DNA from 4 places in the Streptomyces sp. NPDC001493 genome. Region 4 is predicted to be linked to each of the others. Evidence: riboswitches for the same ligand, from Rfam matches in the RefSeq annotation. Region 4 holds a riboswitch; each other region holds the start of a gene.

Region 1 (4,011 bases), on a different contig from region 4:
CCGCCCGTCCGGTCGGGGTCCGGTTGCCCGTACGGCCACGGCCCGACGGACCGTCCGGTCACCGTCCGGCCGCCGTCCGGACATCGTCCGACTGCCGTACGGACATCGTTCGACCGGCTGTTCGGCCACCGTTCGCCCGGCCGCCGGGCCGCCGTCCGAGGCGGGCGCTCAGGGTCGTACGGGCATCGCCGCGGCCCGGCACGGGTCGCGGCGGATTCGGTGCCGGGGCAGGCTGGGAAGCCCACCGGGCGGCTCCGCCGCCGGGAGGCTACGCAGGTCCACGCCCCCATGACACAATGGTCTAGACAAATCAATTACCGTCAGGACATCGCAGATTCACGAAGGGCAGAACCATGGTTGAGCGCCGCGTCAACGTCGGATGGGCCGAAGGCCTGCACGCCCGCCCCGCTTCCATCTTCGTCCGCGCCGCCACGGCCTCCGGGGTCCCGGTGACGATCGCCAAGGCCGACGGCAGCCCGGTCAACGCCGCGTCGATGCTCGCGGTCCTCGGACTGGGCGCGGAGGGCGGCGAGGAGATCGTGCTCGCCTCCGAGGCGGAGGGCGCGGACGCCGCACTGGACCGACTGGCCAAGCTGGTCGCCGAGGGGCTCGACGAACTCCCGGAAACGGTCTGATCCCCCTCCCGCCGGACTCCGTGAAGAAATTCCTCGCTCGGCCGAGCCGCACCGTCCCTACCGGGCGGGGCGGCTCAGTCATTTCCCGGGCAGCCGTGAGGACGAGAATTCCGACAGCACGAAAAAGCGCCTTCAATTCGCTCTGCTATTTGTATACGGCGCGATTGTTAATGACGGGCACCCGAGGTGTTTACGGGATGTTGCAAAGTGCTCACCCGGGCCTGTTTCACCGCTCGGACCGGCCGGCGCGGCCGGTGCGCGGCCAGGGAACGCTCCGCGTGCTGCACGGCCAGCCCCCTGGCGCGCTCCGCGTCGCCCCGGGCCACCGCGTCCACGAGAGCGCCGTGCTCGGCCCACGACTCGACGGGGCGGACCGGCTGCTCGACGGCGTACATCCAGGCGATCTTGTGCCGGAGCTGCGTCAGCAGCGCGATGAGGCCGGGGCTGCCGGATGCCTGGGCGAGCGTCTCGTGGAACCAGCCGCCGAGGGAACGCAGGTCTTCCCCCTCACCCCGGCGGGCCCTCTCCTGCCCCAGCTTGACCAGTCCGCGCAGGACCTTGAGGTGCGCCTCGGTGCGGCGCTGCGCGGCCCGGGCCGCGCCCAGCGGCTCCAGCAGGAGCTTCACCTCCAGGAGGTCGGCCGCCTCCTGCTCCGTCGGCTCGGCGACGCAGGCACCGGCGTGTCTGCGGGTGACCACGAACCCCTCCGACTCCAGGGTCCGCAGCGCTTCGCGCACGGGCACACGGGAGACGCCGTAACGCCGCGCCAGAAGCTCCTCGGTCAGGCGGCTGCCGCGTTCGTAGACGCCCGAGACGATGTCGTCACGGATTGCCGTGCATACCGAGTGCGCGGGAATGCGCATGTCCGAACCTCCGCCTTAATCCCCGCGAAACGCGGCCGATCGAAGCCTGCACCGTGACTCTATTGCAATCTGAGTGAATTTCCGATGGCGTACCGGAATTCGCACATATCTTTTGCCTGCGGAGCCGGTGGCCGGAGGGGTTTCGGGTGATATGCCGAAGCCCCGGCACGGGCCGGGGCTTCGGGACGGTCGGGGTGCCCGGCAGCGGCCGGGCGGCGGTACCGCGGGGCCGGACGCGTGAGGCGGCCGGGGTCAGACGGTGAGGCCGCGGGCCCGCAGATAGGCCACGGGATCCATGTCGGTGCCGTACTCCGGGCCGGTACGCGCCTCGAAGTGCAGGTGCGGGCCGGTCGCGTTGCCGGTGGCGCCGGAGAGGCCGATCCGCTCCCCGGAGGAGACGCGCTGGCCGACGAAGACACCGAGGGAGGAGAGGTGGCCGTACTGCGTGTACGTGCCGTCCGTCATCCGCAGCACGATGTTGTTGCCGTACGCGCCGCCCCAGCCGGCCTCGACGACCGTCCCCGCGCCCACGGCGAGGACCGGGGTGCCGGTGGCGGCGTGGAAGTCGACGCCCGAGTGGCTGCCGGAGGACCAGAGCGAGCCGCTCGACTTGTAGCCGGTGCTGATGTACGAGCCCGCGATGGGCAGGTGGAAGGAGTTCAGGCGGGCGCGCTCGGCGGCGCGGGCGGCGCGCGCCTTCTCCTCGCGGGCCTCCCTGGCCCGTGCGGCGGCTTCGGCCTTCGCCTTCGCTTCGGCCTTCGCCCTGGCCTCCGCTCCGCGCTGCTGGGCCGCCGCCTGGTCGGCTATCCGGTCCGCGATGGAGTCCCCGAGCGTCACGGCCTCGATGAGGCCGGTCGTACCGGGCGACGGGAGGGTGGAGTCGGCGGCGAGGGCCGGGGAGGCGAGCGAGCCGACGACGCCGGTGGCGGCGAGGGCCGCGACGCCGGCGAACCTGGCGGTGGAGCGCGTCAGACGGCCCGGGGCGCGATGCGTCCCGGTGGCACGGGTGAACGCCATGGAGGAGCGGATCCTTTCCTTCCTTCTCGCCTACCGGGTTAGCTGACGGGTTCGGAGCAGGAAGGTCTCCTACGGGCGTTCGCGCCTCTCACGAGACACGGGTGCCCGATTCACCCCAGGGACTTCGCGGGTCCCCGGCTCCCCAGGCTCGCGCCTGACGGGGACTCGGCGATGACTGTCCGGCACCGCGAGTGCGGTACACAGTCGGCGGACAGCCGGATCGACGCTAGGCCGCGGTGCTTTCGATCACCAAACGGACAGGGAGTTTTGTAGCGTATCCCACAGGGCAGACAGCCACTCTTCATGGCAAAGAGGACAAACGCCGCGACCCCGGCGGGATCTCTCCCACCGGGGTCGCGGCCGGGCCTACCCGGTCGTGTGCTTGACGGCTGGTCAGCCGCTGACGACCGTCACCTCGCCGATGCCCAGCGCACGGACCGGATCGGCGATCTGCGCCGCGTCGCCCACCAGGATCGTCACCAGCCGGTCCACAGGGAAGGCGTTGACCACCGCGGCGGTCGCCTCGACCGTGCCGGTCTCGGCGAGCCGTGCGTACAGGTGGGCCTGGAAGTCGTCGGGCAGCTGCTGCTCGACCTGGTCGGCGAGGGTCGCCGCGACGGAGGCGGCCGTCTCGAACTTGAGCGGAGCCACCCCCACCAGGTTTTGCACGGCGGTCTCGCGCTCGGCGTCCGTCAGCCCGTCCGCCGCGAGGGTCCGCAGGACCTTCCAGAGGTCGTCGAGCGCGGGGCCCGTGGACTCGGTGTCCACCGAGCCGCTGATGGCCAGCATCGCCGCACCGGCGGGGCCGGAATCCGGACCGCCGGCCGTGGAGCGGAGCACCTGGGCGAAGGCGCGTACGCCGTAGGTGTAGCCCTTCTCCTCGCGCAGCACCCGGTCGAGCCGCGAGGTGAGCGTGCCGCCGAGGCAGTACGTGCCGAGGACCTGCGCGGGCCAGACGCTGTCGTGCCGGTCCGCGCCGATACGACCGATGAGCAGCTGCGTCTGCACGGCTCCCGGACGGTTCACGATGACCACGCGGCCGGTGTCGTCCGCGGTGATCGGCGCCACCGGGCGGGGGGTGCCTGCGTCGCCCGACCAGTCGCCGAGGGTGTCGGCGAGCAGGGCGTCCAGGTCGATGCCGGTGAGGTCGCCGACGACGACCGCGACCGCGGTGGCGGGGCGGACGTGGGCGTCGTAGAAGGCGCGCACCGCCGCGGCGTCGATCCGCCGCACGGTGTCCTCGGTGCCCAGACGCGGGCGCGACATCCGGGCGGTGGCCGGGAACAGCTCCTTGGAGAGCTGCTTGGCGGCGCGGCGCGCGGGGTTGGCCTGCTCGTGCGGGATCTCGTCGAGGCGGTTGCCCACCAGGCGCTCGATCTCGCTGTCGGCGAAGGCGGGGGCCCGCAGCGCCTCGGCGACCAGGCCGAGCGCCTTGGCCAGCCGGGAGGCGGGAACCTCCAGCGAGACCCGGACGCCCGGGTGGTCGGCGTGCGCGT
Region 2 (4,011 bases), on a different contig from region 4:
GCCCGGCCCCGGGCGTACGGCAGAGAGGACCGTCATGTCCGATTCGGAGCACTACGACCCGCTCACCCCTCGGCAGCCCGGCGCGACCCGGGACACCCAGGAGCGGAAGATGCCGCGCGGGATGGTCATCCGGCTCGTCGCCTACCTGGTCGCCGGGCACGTCATCGCCGCCTTCCTCTACATCCTGTTCGCCGTCGCCGGGGGCAACCAGTAGAGGAGTCGTCCGGAGCCCCGGCTCCGGCCTCCGTACAGTGGCCCACATGGAGACGATCCTGCGGCACCCCCGGCCCGGACACACATGGGACTGGTGGGCGGTCGACGCCGCGGGCTTTCTCGTGCAGTTCAGCCACGGGCCCGCTCCGGTGCACCTTCTGGCGCACCTGGACCGGGTCGACGCCGCAGCCGCGTGGGCGGAGGAGAACCGGGCCGCGTGGTTCGGCGGTGACTCCGTGCCGCTGCATGCCTTCGACTGCGACGGCGTGTTGCCGACCTACCGGCGGCACGGTGTCCCGGACGCTCCACCGCGGGTGTCCGACGCGCCCGCGGTCGTGGCCGACGTCGCGGTCCTGGTCGAACTCGACCGGGCGGTGGGGAACGCCTGGACGATTCACCTCGATGAGGGGTGGGTCCGGGCGGCCGGGCCGGGATCGTCCGGCTGACCGGCCGCCCGCGACCCGACCGCGAGGCCTACGCCTCGTCCAGCAGCCGCTCGCGCAGCCGCTCCCGGGTCTCGCCGGAGAGCCGCAGCCCCTCGGAGAAGTAGCGCTCCGTCGTGCCCCAGTTCTCCTCGATGGTGGCGAAGGCGGCGTCCAGATAGTCGATGTGCGCCCCGAAGAGCGGGTTGAGCAGGCTCATCACCTCGGTGGAGACCACCGGGTCCGCGCTGTCGCCGCGCCGCAGGCGGTACCGGCGGTGGGCGTCGTTGGACTTGAGGTAGTCCGCCGCGATCGCGTCGCGCTCCACCCCGACCGCGAGCAGCGTCATCGCCATCGTCAGGCCCGCCCGGTCCTTGCCCGCCGCGCAGTGCATCAGCGCCGGCACGCTGTCCTCCGCCAGTGCGTGCAGCACCCGGCCGAGTTCGGCCGTGCGGTCCGTGATGATCGAGCGGTACGAGACGAGCATCCGTTCCGTGCCCTTACCGTCCGCGAGCAGTGAGCGCAGCTGCGCGATGTCGCCCTCGCGCACCAGACGCCAGAAACCGGCCCCGTCGGCGGGGTCGGAGAGCGGGATGCGGACGTTGCGGACGCCCGGCAGCTCCACGTCGAAGCCGTCCAGCTTCTGGTCGGCCGAATTACGGAAGTCGAAGACCGTGTGCAGGCCGAGCCGGCCGAGGAAGACGGCGTCCTCGGCGGTCGCGGCGGCGAGGTGACCGCTGCGGAAGAGCCTCCCGTGCCGTACCCGCCGACCATCGGTGGTGGGCAGCCCGCCCACGTCCCTGAAGTTACGGACCCCGCTCAGCTCGGGTTCGGCCGGCGAGAACTGCGGCACCTGCGTCACAGCGGCTCCTCGGTGCTTCTGCGCGCCGGCGCTGCTCGCCGACGTCGGCTCGTCGCGACCCTACGACATCGCTCCGCGGCGGCGAAGCGGTGGCGGCGGCTCCTCGAAGGCTGAGGAACCGTCATCAGTGATGTGCGCGACATGTCCGTATTGTATGGATTTCCAGCAACATCACCCGTTTTTAGGGGAGATGGTGGGTGATCTGGTGAGCGGGATCATATCCGTGACCGTGCGTGGCCGGGGCGCCGGAGGACTCTCCGTCCGTCGTGCGGAATGCCAAGATCCGTAATCCACGGAGGGTGACCGGAAAAGAGTGCCGAAATCGGCGTGCGGATTCCGTTCCGCTTGCGATGGCTTGTTCCGTCCGGCCCGGCTCGATTACGTTCGCCATCACTCCGGACGGACCGCCTAATCCTGCCGCCGCCCGGAATTCGCACTCACTCATGCGTGGCAGGAGCGGGGGACCCAGGTAAGCCGCCGACCGGAGTTGTTCCGGCCGGCTCGGGGTGAAGTCGCGTTCAGCGCGACCGGGCATCTCCAGCCCGAACCCGACAGCTCACCTCGTAGGCGCCGGAGAGGAATTCCCCATGCCCATCCCGGGTAAGCACCGTCGTAAGAAGTCCGGCCCGATCGCTCGCGGCATCCTCGCCGTCGGAGCCGGCGGCGCCGTCGTCGCCCTGCCGCTCCTCGGAGCCACGGGTGCCCACGCCGCCGAGCAGTCGGCCCCCGTCGCCGCCCAGTCCGCCAAGGCCTACAAGGTCGTCCCCGGCGACTACCTGGCGAAGATCGCCGCCCAGCACAAGATCAAGGGTGGCTGGGAGAAGCTCTACCAGGACAACCGCGAGGTCATCGGCGGCAACCCGAGCCTGATCCTCCCGGGCATGAAGCTGACGCTCGGCGCCCAGGCGTCCGGCTCGGCCTCCACCGCGTCCTCCGCCAAGGCCGAGACCGCGAAGACCGCGGCCAAGACCGAGACGAAGGCCGCCCCGGCGACCAAGACCGAGTCCGCCGCGACCACCACCAAGGCCGCCGACAGCAACAGCACCGGCTGGACCACCCCGATCGCCAACGCGACCGTCACCACCCCGTACCACGCCTCCGGCTCCATGTGGTCCAGCGGTTACCACACCGGCTCCGACTTCAGCGCCGCCACCGGCACCGTCGTCCGCGCCGTCGGCCCCGGCACCGTCGTCTCCGCCGGCTACGACGGCGCCTACGGCAACGAGGTCATCATCAAGCACGCCGACGGCATGTACTCCCAGTACGCGCACCAGTCGCAGCTGATGGTCTCGGCCGGCCAGACCGTCACCGGCGGCCAGCAGATCGGTCTCTCGGGTGCCACCGGCAACGTCACCGGCCCGCACCTCCACTTCGAGATCCGCACCACCCCGAGCTACGGCTCGGACGTGGACCCGATCGCCTACCTGCGTCTCCACGGCGTCTCCATCTGAGACCACTCCCGATGACGGTCGTCACGATCCGTCAGGGCTTCGAGGGGCGGTACGCGCAAGCGTGCCGCCCCTCTACTTATTCCGGCTTTACCAAAACCTGACCGGGTGGTCTATCTCACCCCACGTCAACCCCTTCTTACGGTCGCGTAGGTCACATTGAAAGAGGCAAGATATGTGGCCGTGGCAGACGATTCGAGAATCCAGAAGACAGACATCATCGGGTCGTACGCGGCGATCGGCGACAGTTTCACCGAAGGAGTCGGAGACCCCGGACCCGACGGGACCTATGTCGGCTGGGCGGACCGTTTCGCGGTTCTCCTGGCGGAGCAGCTTCCCGTCCTCGACGAGGCGACGAGCTCCGATTCCCCGCGCGGGGAATTCCGGTACGCCAATCTCGCGGTACGCGGACGACTCCTCGACCAGATCGTCGAGGAGCAGGTCCCCCGCGCCAAGGAGCTCGCACCGGACCTGGTGAGCTTCTGCGCCGGGGGCAATGACATCATCCGGCCCGGCACCGACCCGGACGACCTGGCGGAGCGCTTCGAGCGTGCGGTCGCCGACCTCACCGACGCCGTCGGTACCGTCATGGTCACCACCGGATTCGACACCCGCGGCGTGCCGGTCCTGCGCCACATGCGCGGCAAGATCGCCACCTACAACGTCCACCTGCGGGCCATCGCGGACCGCTACCACTGCCCGGTGCTCGACCTCTGGTCCCTCCGCTCGATCCAGGACCGCCGTGCCTGGGACGACGACCGGCTCCACCTGTCCTCCGGCGGGCACACCCGGGTGGCACTGCGCGCCGCGCAGGTCCTCGGCCTGGAGACCCCGGCCGACCCCGACCAGCCGTGGCCCCCGCAGATCCAGCGGAACACCTTCGAGGTGCGGCGCGACGACATCCACTGGGCACGCGAGTACCTCGTGCCCTGGATCGGCCGCCGGCTGCGCGGCGAGTCCTCCGGCGACGAGGTCGCCGCGAAGCGCCCGGACCTGCTGCCGCTCTGAGCGGGGCGCTACACCAGGGGAAGCCGGAGACGTGACGGGCCCGCCGCGGCGGGCCCGG
Region 3 (4,011 bases), on a different contig from region 4:
GTTCGCGCCCCGCGTGCAGGAGCTGACGGACCGGCTCATCGACCGGTTCGTGGCCGCGGGCACCGCCGACCTCATCCACGACTTCGCGTTCCCGCTCCCCATCTACGCCATCTGCGACCTGCTCGGGGTCCCCGAGGAGGACCAGGACGACTTCCGGGACTGGGCGGGGATGATGATCCGCCACGGCGGCGGTCCGCGCGGCGGGGTGGCGCGTTCGGTGAAGCGGATGCGCGCCTACCTCGCCGAACTCATCCACCGCAAGCGGGAGAACCCGGGCGACGACCTGATCTCCGAGCTCATCCGGACCAGCGACCACGGCGAGCACCTCACGGAGAACGAGGCCGCCGCGATGGCTTTCATCCTGCTCTTCGCGGGGTTCGAAACCACCGTCAACCTCATCGGCAACGGCACCTACTCCCTCCTCCGTCACCCCGGGGAACGCGCCCGGCTGGAAGCGTCCCTGGCGGCGGGGGAGGAGGAGCTGCTCGCCACCGGCATCGAGGAGCTGCTCCGCTTCGACGGCCCGGTGGAGCTGGCCACCTGGCGGTACGCCACCGAACCGCTGACCATCGGCGACGAGGAGATCGCGGCAGGCGACCCGGTGCTCGTGGTGCTCGCGGCGGCCGACCGCGACCCCGCGCGCTTCGAGGACCCCGACACGCTCGACCTCGCGCGGCGTGACAATCAGCACCTCGGCTACGGCCACGGCATCCACTACTGCGTGGGTGCGCCGCTCGCCCGACTGGAGGGCCGGACCGCCCTCGCGACCCTGCTGAGGCGCCTTCCTGACCTGCGTCTTGCGGGAGAAACAGCCGATTTGCGGTGGCGTGGCGGGCTCATCATGCGTGGACTGCGCACTCTTCCGGTGGAGTTCACGCCGGGACCGGCGCCCGACAGAAGTGACGCTCCGTCAACACTGTGATGTTCACGTGATCTGCGAGGGATCGACTTGTGACACACGTTCGAGTCCCGCTAGGTTCACGGTTCGACGCATCAGTTCACCCGTCAGTCACACGGAAGGCACTCCCATGGGCTCCGCGAACGGCAGACACCGCCGCCCTCGCCAGGCACCCGCCATCGTCGTCGCAGCCGGCGTGACAGGCTCCGCCCTGGCGATTCCGCTCCTCGCCGCGGGCAGCGCCGGCGCCGCGGACGCGACCACCTGGGACAAGGTCGCCGAATGCGAGAGCGGCGGCACCTGGAGCGCCGACTTCGGCAACGGCTACTACGGCGGACTGCAGTTCTCCCAGGAGACCTGGGCGGCCTACGGCGGTACGGACTACGCGCAGCGCGCGGACCTCGCCAGCCGCACCCAGCAGATAGCCGTGGCCGAGAAGGTGCTCGACGCCAAGGGCCCGCAGGCGTGGCCCGGGTGCGCGGTCATCTCCGGTCTCGCGCCCGCGGGCTCGCTCATCGGCGTCGACCCGGGCTCCGTCTCCGCCGCGGACGCGGGCGCCTCGGCCGGCACGATCCCGGACGCGGACGGCGCACCCGTCTCCACCGGCACCACGGGGTCGACGGACACCTCGGGCTCGACCGGTACCTCCGGCGCGACGGACTCGACCGGCTCGACCGGCTCGACCGGGAGCAGCGCCACGCCGAGCCCCGACGCCTCCGTCACCCCCTCGCCCTCCGGCTCGGCCACCCCGGGCAGCACCACGCCCGGCAAGAGCGGGGCGAAGGGCGGCGCGACAGCCGGTACGACGGACGGCGCGACGGACGCGGCGACCGGTGACACCGCGACGGGCGGCAAGCACCGCGGCACGCCCGACCCGGACGAGGCCGCCGCCGACGCCTCGCGCGAGACCGGCCGGCACGCCTCGCGCGGCGACAGCGACGCGCGCGACGACGCGGCGCTCGCGACGGACGGGACGTACACGGTCCAGTCCGGCGACAACCTCTGGGCGATCGCCGACGCGCAGCACCTGACGGACGGCTGGACCGAGCTCTACCAGGCCAACGAGGACGTGATCGGCTCGAACCCCGACCTGATCCTGCCCGGCCAGGAGCTCGACCTGTCCACGCAGACGGCCACCGGAACCACGTCGACCGCTTCCACGGCGACCGGGACCGCTTCCGACACGCCGGAGACCGTTCCCGACACGGCGGAGACCGCTCCCGCCAACTGATCAAACTCGGGAAAAACGCCCGAAAAGAGGGGCAGTTAGGGGGCCTATGTCCACTTTTGCGAAAGTGAGACATGGGTCTCTTCGCTGTTTCGGCGTGTCGTGGTCACAGGGGTTCGCAGATGTCCGCTTTGACCTGCGGAAACGGTTATTCAGGCATGGCCAGTAAGGTCTGATTGTCTGATATGTCCATCATTGAATGTGGGGGTTCCCTCTGTTTACGGTCAGAGCCGCTCGCACCGCGGGCCCCGTCGACCGTCACGCCGAATCCTGCCGTCGGTCGAAGGGAACAGACGCGAAAGCGCCGTAGGCAGGAGCGGGGGACCCAGGTAAGCCGCCGGAATCGGACGGCCCGTCGGAAACGACGGGCGGGCCGGGACCAGCTAGGGGTGAAGCCACACGCAAGGACGTGTGGCCGGGCAACTCATTGGCCCGAACCCGACAGCTCACCTCGTAGGCGTCGGTGAGGAGATCTTCCATGCTGCTGTCCAGCAAGGGTAAGCACCGCCGCTCGTCCAAGGCCGTCCGTGTGGCCACGCTCGCCGGCGTCGCCGGTGCCGCCATCGCCCTCCCGCTGATGGGCGCCACCAACGCCTCCGCCGCCTCCGTCTCCACCTGGGACGCCGTCGCCCAGTGCGAGTCCGGTGGCAACTGGTCCATCAACACCGGCAACGGCTACTACGGTGGCCTCCAGTTCTCGCAGTCCAGCTGGGCCGCCGCCGGCGGTACGAAGTACGCCCCCCGCGCCGACCTGGCCACCAAGGAGCAGCAGATCGCCACCGCCGAGGTGCTGCTCGACATGCAGGGTCCGAGCGCCTGGTCCTGCGCCGGCGCCGGCGGCCTCACCAACGACGGTGTGGACCCGGGCGTCGACACGGGCTCCTCCTCCGCGAGCACCGACACCTCCGCGAGCACCGGCTCCACCTCGACCGGCGGCAGCGCCTCCACGTCGACGCCGGACCGTTCCACCGACTCGCAGACCGCCTCCCGCAGCGAGGACCGCCCCGCCGCCGAGAAGTCCGAGACCGTCACCACGCCGACCGGCGACAAGGTCGAGAAGGGCGACGGCGAGTACAAGGTCGTCGCCGGCGACACCCTCAGCACCATCGCCGAGAAGCAGGGCGTCAAGGGCGGCTGGCAGAAGCTGTTCAAGCTGAACCACGACATCGTCGACGACGCCGACCTCATCTTCCCGGGTCAGCAGCTCCACCTGAAGTAGTCACGAACCTCTCCTCCCCGGAACGGGGGTGTCCGGCGGCACCCCTTTCCCACTCCCTGGCCCGGCGCGCACTCCCCCCGCACGCCGGGCCAGGGCCTTTTCCCGGAGCGTCCGGCCGTGGGCCGGGTCCGGGGGAGGGGAAGAAGAAGCATCCTTTCCCGGGCGTACGGCAGGCCGCCGTACGCCGTATCGCCACACGTTATGTTCCGTACGGAAACAATGTGTAGGCTCGCCGTGTCACTGGACGGACGGTCGGCTGGCCGATGTCCTGTGTCCGGTTAGGCTCTAGTCGCAAGGCTCAAGAGCCCCGCACAGTCAGCGTCACATCCCAGAAGGAGATGCTCGTGCCGTCCATCGACGTCGTCGTAGCCCGGGAAATCCTCGACTCGAGGGGTAACCCCACGGTCGAGGTCGAAGTTGGTCTCGACGACGGCAGCACGGGCCGTGCTGCCGTTCCGTCCGGCGCATCCACCGGCGCGTTCGAGGCCGTCGAGCTTCGCGACGGTGACCCCAAGCGTTACCTGGGCAAGGGTGTCGAGAAGGCCGTCCTCGCCGTCATCGAGCAGATCGGCCCGGAGCTCGTCGGCTACGACGCCACCGAGCAGCGCCTGATCGACCAGGCGATGTGCGACCTGGACGCCACGGAGAACAAGGGCTCGCTCGGCG
Region 4 (4,011 bases):
AGCCGCCGCCGCACCGGCAGTACGGCGGGCACAACCCCTATCTGCACCCGCCGCAGTAGCGGGCCTGATCAGTGCCCCTGGTCCGCGCTCAGGCGGAGGCTTCGGTGAGCCGGTCCAGCTCCTGGCCGGTCAGCGTGAGGTCGGCGACCGCGAGCAGCGCGGGAAGCTGTTCGGGCGTACGGGCCGAGGCGATCGGCGCCACGACCGTGGGGCGGGACGCGAGCCAGGCCAGCGCGACGGTGGCGATCTCGGCCCCGTGCGCTTCGGCGACGGCGTCGAGCGCGCTCAGCACCTTCCGCCCCCGCTCGGACTCCAGGTACGCTCCGGCCTTCCCGGCGCGGGCGCTCTCCACCTGCGTACCGGGCCGGTACTTGCCGGTGAGGAAGCCGGATGCCAGCGCGGAGTACGGGACCGCGCCGAGACCGGTCTCGGCGGCGAGGTCCTGGGCGGGGCCCTCGTACGTGTCGCGGGAGACCAGGTTGTAGTGCGGCTGGAGGGCGACGTACCCGGCCAGTCCCTCGCGCTCGGAGAACGCGAGCGAGGCGCGCAGGCGTTCGGGGCTGATGTTGGAGGCGGCGATCTCGCGGACCTTGCCCTCCTTGACCAGCTGGTCGAGGGTGGTGACGATCTCCTCCACCGGGACGCCCTCGTCGTCGTAATGGGTGTAGTAGAGGTCGATGTAGTCGGTGTCGAGCCGCCGCAGGGACTCCTCCACCGCGCTCTTGACCGTGCCGGAGGCGAGCCCCCGGTACTCGGGGTGGGCACCGGCCTTGGTGGCGACGACGACGTCCGCCCGGTTGCCGCGGGCCTTGAGCCACTTGCCGATGATGGTCTCCGACTCACCGCCCTGATTGCCGGGGACCCAGGCGGAGTACGCGTCGGCGGTGTCGACGAAGTTGCCGCCGGCCGTGGTGTAGGCGTCGAGGACGGCGAAGGACTGGGCCTCGTCGGCGGTCCAGCCGAAGACGTTGCCGCCGAGGGCGAGGGGGAAGACCTCGATGCCGGACGTTCCGAGCTTGCGGAGAGAAGAAGTCATGAGGGGTTCAACGGAGTGGACGGAGAGCCGTATTCCGGTCCGGGGCTCCGAATCGCGGCCGTCCGCCGCCCGGGGCGCGCTCCTGGCACGTACTCCGCGTCCGTGCTCGGGGCCGACGCGGAGCCGCGGATGGAAAGAGAACCGGCAGCCCTGACGCCCTGGGGGGGGGTGGGGCGTCGAGGCTGCCGGGGTTCGGGGGCTCAGCCGTGCGCCGAGCGTCAGACCGTGAGGCCCTTGCCGGTCAGCCAGGCCATCGGGTCGATGCCGGTGCCGTCCGGGGTGTGGACTTCGAGGTGGAGGTGCGGGCCGGTGACGTTGCCGGTGGCTCCGACGCGGCCGATGGTGTCGCCCGTGCTGACCTGCTGGCCGACGACCACGTCCATGGAGGACTGGTGGCAGTACCAGATCTCCGTACCGTCGTCGAGCTCCAGGACCGTGCGGTACCCGTACGAGCCCGACCAGCCCGCGGACTTGACCGTTCCGCCGTGCACGGCCTTGACCGGGGTGCCGGTCGGCGCGGCGAAGTCGAGGCCGGTGTGCTGCCCGGAGGCCCACATCGTGCCGGCCTCGCCGAAGGTGGAGGTGATCGTGTACGCGGAAGTGGGGAGCGAGTAGCTGGCGGCGAGCTTGGCGAGCCTCTCGGCCTCGGCCTTCTTCGCCGCGGCCTCCTCGGCCGCCTTCTTCTCCGCGGCGGCCTTCGCCTCCGCCTCGTCCTGCTGCTTCTTCGCCTCGGTGGCGGCCTTGGTGGCGGCCGCCGCCTCCTCGGCCGCCTTCGCGTCCGCGTCGGCGGCGGACTGCTGCTGCTCGGCCTGCTGGAGGATGCGGGCGCGCAGGGCCTCGCCCGCGTCGGTGGCGCCCTGCTCGGTCTCGGCCGTGGTGAGCCCGGCCGTGGTGAACGGCGCGGCCGCCGCGACCGGGGCCGGGGCGTCGTGGGACTCGACCGCGGTGATCAGAGCGCCCAGCCCGGGAACGGACTTGGCGTCGGGAAGGTTGTCCGCGAGCGAATCGGGAAGAGAGATGGAGACCGGCGGCTTGCTCTGCGCGGTGGCCATGCCGCCCGCACCGACGGCCGCGATGACGCCGACCCCGAGGACGGTGGAACTACGCGCGAGACCACGCTGCTTGGCCACGCGGTGCCGGCCGCGGACGGGGCGGAGGGAATCCTCGGTGGGGTTCCATTCCTCCCACGCCTTGTCGGAGTCGCCGGGGGAGCCGAAGCCGTCGAGGGTGGCAAAGGGTGACGGGGCTTCTGGGGCAGGCTGGTTGGACGCCACGGGGGCGCACTCCTTTCCTTCCTTCTCGCCTACCGGGTTAGCTGACGGGTTCGGAGCAGGAAGGTCTCCTACGGGCGCCTGACGTCTCTGACGAGACACAGGTGTCCGATTCACCCCAAGAAGTGGTTCCCCGGTTCCCTTGCGGAATTCGGCGCTCGCGCACGGCGCCGTCTCTGACGACGGCTGGGACGACCGCGCTGCGTTATCGAACGTTAATAGACACACGGCTCCGATTCCAAGCCGTTCCCCTTGATCATTCCCACTTCGGGGCGGGATTTACCACCGCATATCACCACTCATCGGGGCGACTTGCGGACTGCCGGTGCACCCCGACTTTTCTGACGGTGTGTCATATGTTATCGAGCGGCACCGGTCTGCTACGGACCGTCGCCGCATCCGTCCGGCAGCCCCGGGGAAGCGCGGAAGCGCCCCGGGACGACGGCGCGCACCACCGCGTCAGCCGTCCCCGCGGCCCACGATCGGCACGGTGGTCCGGCGCTCCGGCTGGTCCTCCGCCGGCCGGGCGACCGCGAGCAGCGCCAGGTCGTCCGTCGAGCGGCCACCGGTGTGCAGGCGGACGTCGTCGGTGAGCGCCGTCAGCAGTTCGTCCGGACCGGGGAAGATCCGCCCGCGCAGCCGCTCCGCCGGGTCGTAGAACACGCCTGCCCGGTCGCGCGCCTCGGAGAGCCCGTCCGTGTAGGTCAGCAGCGTCGCCCCCGGCGGCAGTTCCCACTCGTCCACCTGGTCCGGCCAGGCGCCCAGCGCCATGCCGAGAGGGAGTGCGGGCATGCTCGGCCGCAGCACGTCCAGCGCCCCTCCGGCATGGAGCAGCAACGGCTCGGGGTGGCCCCGGTTGACGATCCGCAAGGTCGCGGAGCCCTCCGGGATCTCGGCGAGCACCGCGGTGACGAACCCCTCCACCGGGTCCAGCCCCCCGCGCCGCGCGGCGTCCCTGGCCAGCGCCCGCTCCAGCCGCTGCGCCACGCCCTCCAGCGTCTCCTCCTGCTCGGCGGCCTCCCGGAAGGCGCCGATGATCACCGCCACCGCCTCGACCGCGTCGAGCCCCTTGCCCCGTACGTCACCGAGCACGAGGCGCACGCCGTACGGGGTGTCCGCGACGGCGAACAAGTCGCCGCCGACGTACTCGTCCGCCTGCGCCGCCTCGTACCGCGCGGCGACATGGAGCCCGCCGACCCGGTCGGCCGGAACGGGCAGCACCGCGCGCATGGCGGTCTCCGCGATGATCCGGGCGGAGGCGAGCTGCTCGTTGCCGCGCCGCACGACGCCGTTGATGACGAGCGCCAGCACGGCGGTGGTGAACACGGTGAGCGTCTCGATGATCGGGACGATCTGCCCGATGGTGCCCACGTACACCCGCATCGCGATGACGGCGGCGAGCGAGGCGACACCGATCCGGATGGTCCCCGCCCGGGAGGCGAACGGAGCGGCGATGAGAGGGGCGGCGACGAACAGGGGCACCGCCGTGAAGCGGGGCGGTGAAGCGATGTCGAATACGAGTCCGCCGGCGATGAGCAGGGCAGGCAGCATCCGTACGAAACGCCGGGCGCCCACACCCCCGGCCATCCAGCCATGCTCGTACAGCGGTTTCCCCACCTCTGCGCTTCTCCTGCCCTGTCCCGCCACGGCTGCGGAACCTACCGCGCCCCGCCCAGGCTGGCCCGAACCGCGCCGCGCGGCGAC

The links. A riboswitch is a leader RNA that binds a small molecule or an ion and turns the genes downstream of it on or off. The one in region 4 is predicted to bind cyclic di-AMP.
Region 1: linked by a shared signal. The riboswitch ahead of ACWCWD_RS34490 (M23 family metallopeptidase) and the one ahead of ACWCWD_RS28310 (M23 family metallopeptidase) in region 4 are both predicted to bind cyclic di-AMP.
Region 2: linked by a shared signal. The riboswitch ahead of ACWCWD_RS23630 (M23 family metallopeptidase) and the one ahead of ACWCWD_RS28310 (M23 family metallopeptidase) in region 4 are both predicted to bind cyclic di-AMP.
Region 3: linked by a shared signal. The riboswitch ahead of ACWCWD_RS17825 (transglycosylase family protein) and the one ahead of ACWCWD_RS28310 (M23 family metallopeptidase) in region 4 are both predicted to bind cyclic di-AMP.

Annotation. Positions count from the first base shown of each region.
Region 1 is NZ_JBSFHV010000039.1:18,880-22,890, reverse strand. It holds gene ACWCWD_RS34500 (HPr family phosphocarrier protein) at 354-635, shown strand; gene ACWCWD_RS34495 (GntR family transcriptional regulator) at 803-1,498, opposite strand; gene ACWCWD_RS34490 (M23 family metallopeptidase) at 1,751-2,515, opposite strand; cyclic di-AMP (ydaO/yuaA leader) riboswitch at 2,529-2,696, opposite strand; gene ACWCWD_RS34485 (M16 family metallopeptidase) at 2,909-4,011, opposite strand, start outside.
Region 2 is NZ_JBSFHV010000017.1:70,646-74,656, reverse strand. It holds gene ACWCWD_RS23645 (DUF6126 family protein) at 35-214, shown strand; gene ACWCWD_RS23640 (hypothetical protein) at 261-659, shown strand; gene ACWCWD_RS23635 (tyrosine-protein phosphatase) at 688-1,497, opposite strand; cyclic di-AMP (ydaO/yuaA leader) riboswitch at 1,926-2,082, shown strand; gene ACWCWD_RS23630 (M23 family metallopeptidase) at 2,085-2,948, shown strand; gene ACWCWD_RS23625 (SGNH/GDSL hydrolase family protein) at 3,129-3,953, shown strand; gene ACWCWD_RS23620 (STM4011 family radical SAM protein) at 3,962-4,011, opposite strand, start outside.
Region 3 is NZ_JBSFHV010000011.1:171,125-175,135, reverse strand. It holds gene ACWCWD_RS17835 (cytochrome P450 family protein) at 1-922, shown strand, start outside; gene ACWCWD_RS17830 (transglycosylase family protein) at 1,029-2,129, shown strand; cyclic di-AMP (ydaO/yuaA leader) riboswitch at 2,419-2,601, shown strand; gene ACWCWD_RS17825 (transglycosylase family protein) at 2,605-3,345, shown strand; gene eno (phosphopyruvate hydratase) at 3,684-4,011, shown strand, end outside.
Region 4 is NZ_JBSFHV010000023.1:110,142-114,152, reverse strand. It holds gene ACWCWD_RS28320 (PrsW family intramembrane metalloprotease) at 1-59, shown strand, start outside; gene ACWCWD_RS28315 (aldo/keto reductase) at 89-1,036, opposite strand; gene ACWCWD_RS28310 (M23 family metallopeptidase) at 1,255-2,310, opposite strand; cyclic di-AMP (ydaO/yuaA leader) riboswitch at 2,322-2,474, opposite strand; gene ACWCWD_RS28305 (PP2C family protein-serine/threonine phosphatase) at 2,767-3,894, opposite strand.